3 regions of the Serratia sp. 2723 genome follow, and region 3 is predicted to be linked to each of the others. Evidence: predicted binding sites of a transcription regulator. Region 3 holds the regulator's gene; each other region holds the start of a gene.
What was found. The regulator PurR, encoded in region 3, represses purine synthesis genes. The targets are predictions, from matches to a motif close to CANGCAAACGTTTGCNTG.
Positions count from the first base shown of each region.

Region 1: a site for PurR is predicted at 1,217-1,234, ahead of cvpA (colicin V production protein). Genes of this name have one in related genera too.
Region 2: a site for PurR is predicted at 1,488-1,505, ahead of serA (phosphoglycerate dehydrogenase). Genes of this name have one in related genera too.

Region 1 covers NZ_JBNDIN010000014.1:109,198-112,480, reverse strand. Annotated here, with positions in the region: gene purF (amidophosphoribosyltransferase) at 1-638, opposite strand, end outside; gene cvpA (colicin V production protein) at 660-1,160, opposite strand; gene dedD (cell division protein DedD) at 1,929-2,663, opposite strand; gene folC (bifunctional tetrahydrofolate synthase/dihydrofolate synthase) at 2,664-3,283, opposite strand, start outside.
Region 2 covers NZ_JBNDIN010000002.1:51,071-54,353, forward strand. Annotated here, with positions in the region: gene ABIE29_RS03020 (5-formyltetrahydrofolate cyclo-ligase) at 1-72, shown strand, start outside; gene serA (phosphoglycerate dehydrogenase) at 120-1,358, opposite strand; gene rpiA (ribose-5-phosphate isomerase RpiA) at 1,741-2,400, opposite strand; gene ABIE29_RS03035 (LysR family transcriptional regulator ArgP) at 2,617-3,283, shown strand, end outside.
Region 3 covers NZ_JBNDIN010000005.1:225,680-228,962, forward strand. Annotated here, with positions in the region: gene sodB (superoxide dismutase [Fe]) at 1-194, shown strand, start outside; gene ABIE29_RS09940 (YnhF family membrane protein) at 254-343, opposite strand; gene purR (HTH-type transcriptional repressor PurR) at 668-1,693, shown strand; gene punR (DNA-binding transcriptional activator PunR) at 1,731-2,660, opposite strand; gene punC (purine nucleoside transporter PunC) at 2,786-3,283, shown strand, end outside.

The sequences.
Region 1 (3,283 bases), on a different contig from region 3:
GCCACGCTCTCAGAGGCTACCATGTACTCACAGCGGCCATCTTCCAGCTCACGTTTGCCGATCACCAGTGGGCGAATGCCATTGGGATCGCGGAACGCCACCAGACCGTGGCCGATGATCATGGCCACGCAGGCATAAGCGCCACGCAGCTGCTGATGCATCGCGGCAACGGCGGTAAAAATGTTGTCAGACTCCAGTGGATAATGCGGGAAACGGTCAAGCTCGGTGGCCAGCACGTTCAGCAGGATCTCGGAATCGGAGGTGGTATTGACATGACGGCGACCACGTTCAAACAGCTGTTGGCGCAGTTCGTGGGCGTTGGTCAGATTGCCGTTGTGTGCCAGCGTAATGCCGAACGGCGAGTTGACATAGAAAGGTTGAGCTTCTGAAGCGCTGGAGCTGCCAGCCGTTGGGTAACGCACATGGCCGATGCCCATGTTGCCCTGCAAACGCAGCATATGGCGGGCTTCAAATACATCTTTCACCAGACCATTTGCCTTGCGCAGGCGGAACCCATTATGAGCATCAATAGTGACGATGCCAGCGGCATCCTGTCCACGATGCTGGAGCACCATCAATGCATCATAAATCGACTGGTTTACCGGCATAAAACCGGCGATACCGACAATACCGCACATGTTGTCTTTTCCTCTAAGCCGCTACCGCCCCGGTAATTGGGTTGGTAAGAAACTCGACGTGCTTTGCAGATAGTCAAAGAACCATCTGATGATGTAACTGAACTGGGGGACCAGCTGTGACTGTTTCCAGTCCGCACTTTGCGACAGGCTGGTAAAGGTATCCAGGAAGAACAGTATCGCTGCCACGATCAACACGCCGCGCAGTGCGCCGAAACACACGCCCAGCACCCGATCGGTGCCCGATAATCCGGTTTTCTCTACCAGTGACCCAATCACATAGTTAACGATAGCGCCCACAATCAGCGTTGCGATAAACAAAATGGCAATCGCAATGCCGTTACGTACCAGCTCATCTTCAAAACGGGTGAAGTAGGCTGCAAGGTATGGGTAGAAATGGCTGGCGACAAAGAACGCACATCCCCATGTCACAAGTGACAATGCTTCGCGAACAAAACCTCGGATCAGGCTCACCAGAGCCGAAAATCCAATCAACGCTATAATGACGTAATCAATCCAGACCATGAACTATTCCAATGATGAATCGCCCCTGCATCCAATCGCGGCGAATTCTAACAGAAAAAGAAAACGTTTGCGTAGCGGATTTCCCACCACGTAACAAATAAAAAACGGCGATGTTAAAATTGCCAATCGCCGCACCTACATAGGATATCCGGCCCCTGAAAGGCACAATTTTAGTGGTGATTTGGCAATTCTCCTCCTTGAGCACAGTGACCCCTCACCCTAACCCTCTCCCACAGGGAGAGGGGATCGTCCGAGTCGCGGTTAGCTGCTGTGACACAATTCCAACTTCCCCGACCCTTGGATTAAGTGAGCAAGAATATTAGAATCCCTGCCCCTCTAAACACAGTGCCTGAGGGAACGCCCCCTCTCCCTGTGGGCTGAGGAATCCCCACTAATTTTTTGTTAGTGGTTTCAGAGAATTAGAACGAGTGTTTTACGAACAATCTGTTCCATTTTGTTCGTAAATTGGCAGTGAGAGAATGACGAACGACTTCTTCTCGTCTGCTTAAGGCTGTTTTTCACCCCACTTTTGTTTGAAAAACAGCCTATTTCTCGCCTCAATTTTTCTGGGGATTCCTCAGCCCACAGGGAGAGGGGATCGTCCGAGTCGCGGTTAGCTACTGTGACACAATTCCAACTTCCCCGACCCTTGGATTAAGTGAGCAAGAATATTAGAATCCCTGCCCCTCTAAACACAGTGCCTGAGGGAACGCCCCCTCTCCCTGTGGGAGAGGGTCGGGGTGAGGGGCATACGGCAGACCCAATGGATCAACGCGCGCTATACGCCTTCACCTGCCCGCTCAGCCCACTGATCCCATTCAGCTCCGCCAGCGAAGCCTGTAGCTTCTGCTTCGAGGCATCTGGGCCAACATAGATGCGGGTGATCTCACCCTGAACCGGTTTGGATGGCACAGTATAGGCCCGGTGCCCAGACAGACGCAGAGATGCGACGATCTCATTGACCTTGGCAGCATTCTTCAACGCCCCCAACTGCACCACGTAAGCCTGGCCAGCCGGTGCCTTTTCTGCAACCGCAGGCTTGGTTTCAGGCTTCGGCTCTGGTTTCACTTCCGGCTTTGGCTCTACCTTTGGCGGTGGTGGCACCGGCTTAGGTTTCACTTCCACTGGCTTCACCTCTACCGGTTTAGGTTCCACGGGCTTAGGTTTAGCTGGCTGAACCGGTTTGGTTTCGATTGGCGGCGGAGCAACGACCGCAGGCTGCTGCTGCGGTTGGGTAGTTTGATTAGCCGCCTGCTGGGCGGCGGCCTGCTGCTGTTCAACCAAAGCACCAGCCCCTTCCGGTGGAACCGAAGGTAGCGCCTGATTGGCCGGCGGGATCACGTCGATTTCATGAGCATCACCCGGTTTGGGCACCAACGGGATCGCCGCAAACTCATCCTCATAATGCTTTTTTTTGCCGTCAAGCAGCCCCGGTAGGACAATCACCCCCAGGGCAACCAAAATCACGGTACCAACCAGTCGATTCTGAAATTTACTTGCCACTCACACTCCCCGCCTCTCGTCTAACGCCGCCATCACGTGGGCAACAGTGTGGAAAGACCCACAGACGATCACAATATCCTGAATACCCGCGTCCTGCATAGCCTGACGCCAGGCAGTTTCGACATCGGCAAACTTGCGTGGTTCCGTTAAATGCTGTGCCAATAGTTCAACGCTAGCCCCGCGCGGGCCTTCCAGCGGCGCGCAGTACCACACGTCCACCTGTTCATTCAGGCAGGCCAGCGTACCGGCAATGTCTTTGTCCGACAGCATTCCCACCACCGCGCGTACCACACCGCCATTGCGGGGTAGCTTCGCCAGTTGCCGAGCTAGATAAGCTGCCGCATGCGGGTTATGGGCAACGTCCAGGATCAGCTGCGGGTTCTGCTGCACGGTCTGAAAACGCCCTGGCAAAGCGGCCTGCTGCAGACCGGCAAAAATCGCCTTCTCGTCGATTTCCAGCGCCGAATAGTGCAGCGCAGCCAATGCCGTCGCCGCGTTCGCCAAGGGGACGTTAGGCATAGGGAGATCGGTCAGGCGTGTACCGCCCCCTTCCCATTGCCAGCGTTCACCCTGTTCGCTGAACGACCAGGCTTCATCACGGCGGTACAGTTGAGCGTTGA
Region 2 (3,283 bases), on a different contig from region 3:
GAGCAATGGGATATCCCTCTGCCAGAGATTATTACCCCGTCACACACCTGGTCCTGGCCAATTTCCGCATAGCAAAAGGCCGGATTGCTCCGGCCTTGCTGTTTTCCGTCGGTTACCGATTACAGCAGTAAGCGGGCGCGGATGGTCCCTTCAATTGCTTTCATACGTTGCAATGCGGCATCAGCACGTTCGGTTTCCGCTTCGATATCGATAACCACGTAGCCGATTTCCGAGCTGGTCTGCAGATACTGGGCCGCGATGTTCACCCCTTCTTCAGCGAAGATCTGGTTAATCTGCGTCAGGATACCTGGGCGGTTTTCATGAATATGCAGCAAACGGCTGGCGTTCGGGCCATGAGCTGGCAGCGACACCTCCGGGAAATTGACCGCAGACAGCGTTGAGCCGTTATCGGAATACTTCGCCAGCTTGCCAGCCACTTCATCACCGATATTTTCCTGCGCTTCCTGGGTCGAACCGCCGATATGCGGCGTCAACAGCACGTTATCAAACTCGCACAGTGGAGAATTGAACGGATCGCTGTTGGTTGCCGGCTCTTCCGGGAACACGTCGATTGCCGCACCGGCCAGATGGTCGCTCGCCAAGGCGTTACACAGTGCCGGGATATCCACCACGGTGCCGCGTGAGGCGTTGATCAGGATCGCCCCTGGCTTCATCAGCGCCAGCTCTTCGGTGCCGATCATGTTCTTGGTCGACAGCGTTTCCGGCACGTGCAGCGTGACCACGTCGCTCATATTGAGCAGATCTGACAGATGGCGCACCTGTTGGGCATTACCCAGCGGCAGCTTGTTCTCGATATCGTAGAAGAACACCTTCATCCCCAGACCTTCCGCCAGGATGCCGAGCTGAGTCCCGATATGGCCGTAGCCGATGATCCCCAGCTTCTTGCCCCGCGCTTCATACGAGCCGACAGCCAGCTTTTCCCACTGGCCACGGTGTGCCTTGGCATTGGCCTTCGGGATACCACGCAGCATCAACAGCAGCTCACCCAGCACCATTTCGGCCACGGATCGAGTATTGGAGAAAGGCGCGTTAAACACCGGAATGCCGCGTTTGGTCGCCGCTTTCAAATCAACCTGGTTGGTGCCGATACAGAAACAGCCCACCGCGACCAGTTTCTCTGCGGCCGCGAAGACTTCCTCGGACAGATGCGTACGCGATCGGATACCCACGAAGTGTGCATCACGGATCGATGCCTTCAGCGCTTCGGTGTCTAACGCACCTTTGTGATATTCGATGTTGCTATATCCGGCAGCACGCAGGTTATCTACGGTGCTCTGGTGAACCCCTTCTACCAACAGGAACTTAATCCTGTCTTTCTCCAATGATACTTTTGCCATTTACCCGACCCTATGTTCAGACTTCAGAAGAGCAGCTGTTTCCCCATTAGCTTTCAGTGGCCGCCAGACCGGCAGCAACTCAAAATCAACAGCATGTCCCCCCAACATAACAAAAATAACGCGCCCGGCAATACAAACGATTGCCTGCCCGTTAGCACAAGGCTCAGCGATGTCGGTGGTTTCTGGTGGAAAATACCATTGGGAAAGATTTAGACAGAAGCTTAACGGAGGTTATTATCGTAATGTGACATATGTCACCAAATTTACCGATTTTAAGAAAAGATATTTTAAGACAAGAATTATGCGTGGCGAACCGTTAGCCAGTAAAAAACCGCGAACCGGCTGAGGCTTTGTCAGCAGGCTCGCCGGTTTCACGGCCCGATTATCTGACCACTTTCTTAACGCCATCCGGCGTGCCGACCAGCGCGACATCCGCACCACGGTTGGCAAACAGGCCGACGGTCACCACACCAGCAATGCCATTGATCTTGTTTTCCAACTCGATGGCATCGAGGATTTCCAGGTTGTACACATCCAGGATCACGTTGCCGTTATCGGTCACTACGTTCTGGCGGTATTCCGGCAGGCCGCCCAACTTGACCAGCTCACGTGCCACGTAGGAGCGGGCCATCGGGATCACTTCTACCGGCAAGGGGAATTTACCTAACACATCAACCTGCTTGGTGGAGTCGACAATGCAGATAAACTGACGGGCAATAGCCGCAATGATCTTCTCACGGGTCAGGGCTGCGCCGCCGCCTTTGATCATCTGCATGTGGCCGTTGATTTCATCGGCACCGTCAACGTAGATATCCAACGAATCCACTTCATTGCTATCGAAAACGTGGATCCCCAGGCTTTTCAGCTTGGCGGTCGATGCGTCTGAGCTGGATACCGCGCCTTCGATCTGGTGTTTGATCGAACCCAGCGCATCGATAAAGTGAGCCGCAGTAGAGCCGGTGCCCACGCCCACGATAGTGCCTGGCTTCACGTATTCCAATGCCGCCCAGCCTACCGCTTTTTTCAGTTCATCCTGAGTCATGATGTGTTCATTGCCTATGTACGAAAACGTGTGCGTATTATAGGGTAAATCACCGACAGCAACTTAGGCTAAAACACACTTATTTAACCTGCCGCACATTTATTGCCCTGCCAATGATGCTCGGTCTGTAAAGCTGACCGGGATTTTTTCACCTGAGAAAGTGTAAAAATGTGGCATAGTGCCTGAATCAATTTACTAAAAGGGATCTTCTCTCCGATGAAACGCCCAGACTATAGAACGCTGCAAGCGCTGGACGCGGTGATCCGTGAGCGTGGCTTTGAGCGCGCGGCACAAAAACTTTGCATCACCCAATCGGCGGTATCCCAGCGCATCAAACAGTTGGAAAACCTGTTCGGCCAACCGCTGCTGGTACGCACCGTGCCACCACGCCCAACCGAGCAGGGTCAAAAACTGCTGGCCTTGCTGCATCAGGTCGAGCTGCTGGAAGAGGAGTGGTTAGGGAATGACCATGGGGTCGATACGCCGCTGTTGCTGTCACTGGCGGTCAACGCCGACAGCCTGGCAACCTGGCTGCTACCGGCGCTAAAACCGGTGCTGGCCGATTCCCCGGTGCGCCTGAATTTGCAGGTGGAAGACGAAACCCGTACGCAGGAACGTCTGCGCCGAGGGGAAGTGGTAGGCGCGGTCAGTATCCAGCCGCAGCCGCTGCCAAGCTGCCTGGTCGATCGGTTGGGCGCGCTGGACTATCTGTTCGTCGCGTCGAAAGCCTTTGCCGAACGCTATTTCCCCAACGGGGTGACCCGTTCCGCCCTGCTGAAGGCACCGGCGGTGGCATTCGATCATCTCGACGATATGCATCAGGCGTTTTTACAGCAGAACTTCGATCTTTCGCCGGGTAGCGTTCCCTGCCATATCGTTAACT
Region 3 (3,283 bases):
AGGCGGACGGCAGTCTGGCGATCGTCAGCACCTCGAATGCGGCAACCCCACTGACGGGCGCAGACGTTCCGTTATTGACCGTTGACGTGTGGGAACATGCTTACTATATCGACTACCGCAATGCGCGGCCAAAGTACCTGGAAAACTTCTGGGCGTTGGTGAACTGGGCGTTCGTGGCAAAAAACCTGGCTTAACGACGGGTGACTAGCTAATAAGGCGCGGCACAAGCTGCGCCTTTGTTTTTTGCTGAGGATCAGTTCAATGCGGCAACAAAACTGAAAGCAATAATCATTGCCAAAGCACCCACGGTAGTGAGTAATGACATCTTCAAATTGGTATCCATATACAACTCCCTCTCAGATTGGCTTTTCCAGAGCATAAGCCACACAGTTAATACGTCAAATCATTTTCCCATAGTTCGTGATGAAAATCTTGTTATGATTTCCCCACGGATAAATACCGATTAGCTCTTCCACTTTTCTTCAATATGCGACAAAATCCGCAGTTCACAACTGCGTACCGATAAACTGCCCCTCCCTGTTCAAGCGATTTACGACTTCAGCACTAAAAACTCAGTTTTCGCTTATCTGGGAAAGGATCTACGCAGGCAAACGATTAACATCATACTTACATGCTGTAACATGTAGGTTTAGGAGTCATTCTTTACATGGCAACGATTAAAGATGTGGCCAAACGCGCTGGCGTTTCTACCACTACCGTATCGCACGTTATCAATAAAACGCGTTTCGTCGCCGAAGATACCAAAACGGCCGTTTGGGCCGCCATCAAAGAGCTGCACTATTCACCCAGCGCCGTGGCCCGCAGCCTCAAGGTCAACCACACCAAATCGATCGGCTTGCTCGCCACCTCGAGTGAGGCCCCCTATTTTGCCGAAGTGATCGAAGCGGTAGAAAACAGCTGCTACAGCAAAGGCTATACCCTGATCTTGTGTAACTCGCACAATAACCTGGATAAACAGCAAGCCTATCTGGCAATGCTGGCGCAAAAACGCGTCGATGGCCTGCTGGTCATGTGCTCAGAATATCCCGATCAGCTGCTGGGCATGCTGGAAGATTACCGTAATATTCCTATGGTGGTGATGGATTGGGGTACCGCGCGCGGAGACTTCACCGATACCATTATCGACAATGCCTTCAAGGGCGGCTACCTGGCAGGTCGCTACCTGATCGAACGGGGACACCGGGACATCGGTGCCATTCCGGGTCAACTGGCGCGTAATACCGGCGGAGGTCGCCATCAGGGCTTTCTGAAAGCCATGAAGGAAGCCAACATCGAAGTGCGTGAAGAATGGATCGTGCAAGGGGATTTCGAGCCCGAATCCGGCTATAAAGCCATGCATCAAATCTTGTCACAAAAGCATCGCCCAACCGCCGTTTTCTGTGGCGGTGATATTATGGCTATGGGGGCAATCTGCGCCGCCGATGAGCTGGGGTTGCGTGTACCGCAGGATATCTCGGTTATTGGTTACGACAACGTGCGTAATGCCCGCTACTTCACCCCGGCGCTGACCACCATTCACCAGCCGAAAGAACGCCTGGGCGAGATGGCCTTCACCATGCTGTTGGATCGCATAATCAGCAAGCGTGAAGAGTCGCAGGTGATTGAAGTGCATCCAAAACTCATTGAGCGCCGCTCCGTGGCAGATGGTCCTTTTGTCGATTACCGCCGTTAACCCTCCGTAGGGGCGCTGCAAATTGTGCTGCGCCCGATTAGCGACGCACTGCCCCCGGTTCCTCTTCACTGAGCCATTCCTGATTGAGCGTTTCGCTATCGCCCAGATAGTCCAACAGCCAGGCCATAGCCGGAGACTGGGCATTTTGCTGCCAGGTCAGGCAGCAGGCACTGGGCGGGAAAGGTTCATCCAGTGGTAACACCACCAGTTCGCCACTTTGTACCAACGGCAATACCCGATGCGCGGGCACCATACCCACACACAGCCCGGCACGCAAACAATCTACCGCCGAAACCCAGTCCGGCACGGTCAGCCGCCGCTGGTTGTCCAGCGACCAGGTCACCCGCTTGGGTAAATTGCGCGAAGTATCTTCCAACAGCAACGAGGGATAAGGGCGAAGCTGATCGTCGCGCAGCTTTCCTTGCAAGGCGGCCAGCGGATGTTTGGCATGCACTACACAGAGCCAATTCATAAAACCCATATCGCGAAAGGCAAAACCGCTGCCTACCGGCACCGCCCGCGTTGCACCAATGGCCATCTCAGCTCGGTCATCCACCAGCGCATCCCATACGCCGTTGAAAACTTCCGGTTGCACCATCAGCTCCACATCGGGGAAATGGCGATAAAAATCCAGCACCAATTGGCGACTACGCTGGGGTTTGACGATCAGATCGACCGCAATCCTCAGTTGCCCACGCCAACCGTTGGCCACCTGCTGGCACTGTCGTCGAGTATCGAGCATTTTTTTGATAACAACCCGCGCTTCTTTAATAAACAGCGCCCCCGCCGGCGTCAGCTCCACATCGCGGTGACGGCGCTCAAACAGCGGCACAGCCAGCCATTGCTCCAGTTGGCGTACCGTATAACTCACCGCAGAAGGAACTCGGTGCAACTCCTGTGCCGCCGCGCTGAAACTACCGGTCCGCGCTACCGCATCTACCACATCGAGTGAATATTCAGACCACATAATCTTGCCTTCAAATTTTTTAACAGCATCTTGCAAATATTACCGTTTCACAAGCAGAGATCCAGCCGTATACACTTGCCGGCGCTTCAAAACCTGCGACAACATAATTTTAACGAGAAATAGCAATGCGAAATTTTGGATTTATGTTCTATCTGGCCGGCCTGAGTATGTTGGGCTATCTGGCTACCGATATGTACCTGCCCGCTTTTGGAGCAATGCAGCAGGATCTGCAAATCTCCGCTGGGGCGATCAGCGCCAGTCTGAGTATCTTCCTGGCGGGCTTTGCCTTCGCCCAATTGCTGTGGGGACCACTGTCCGACCGTATTGGCCGTAAGCCCGTGTTATTGATTGGCCTGGCGCTGTTCGCCGTCGGGTGTCTCGGTATGCTGTGGGTCGAGAACGTGACACAACTGTGGTCACTGCGCTTTATTCAAGCCATTGGCGTGTGTTCCGCCGCCGTCACCTGGCAGGCGATCGTGGTCGATCGCTACCGCGATGGCAAAGCCAACCGCGTTTTCGCCTCTATTATGCCGCTGGTCGCCCTCTCTCCGGCGCTGGCCCCGCTGCTGGGTGCCTGGTTGCTCAACCATATGGGATGGCGGGCCATCTTCGCCGTGCTGCTG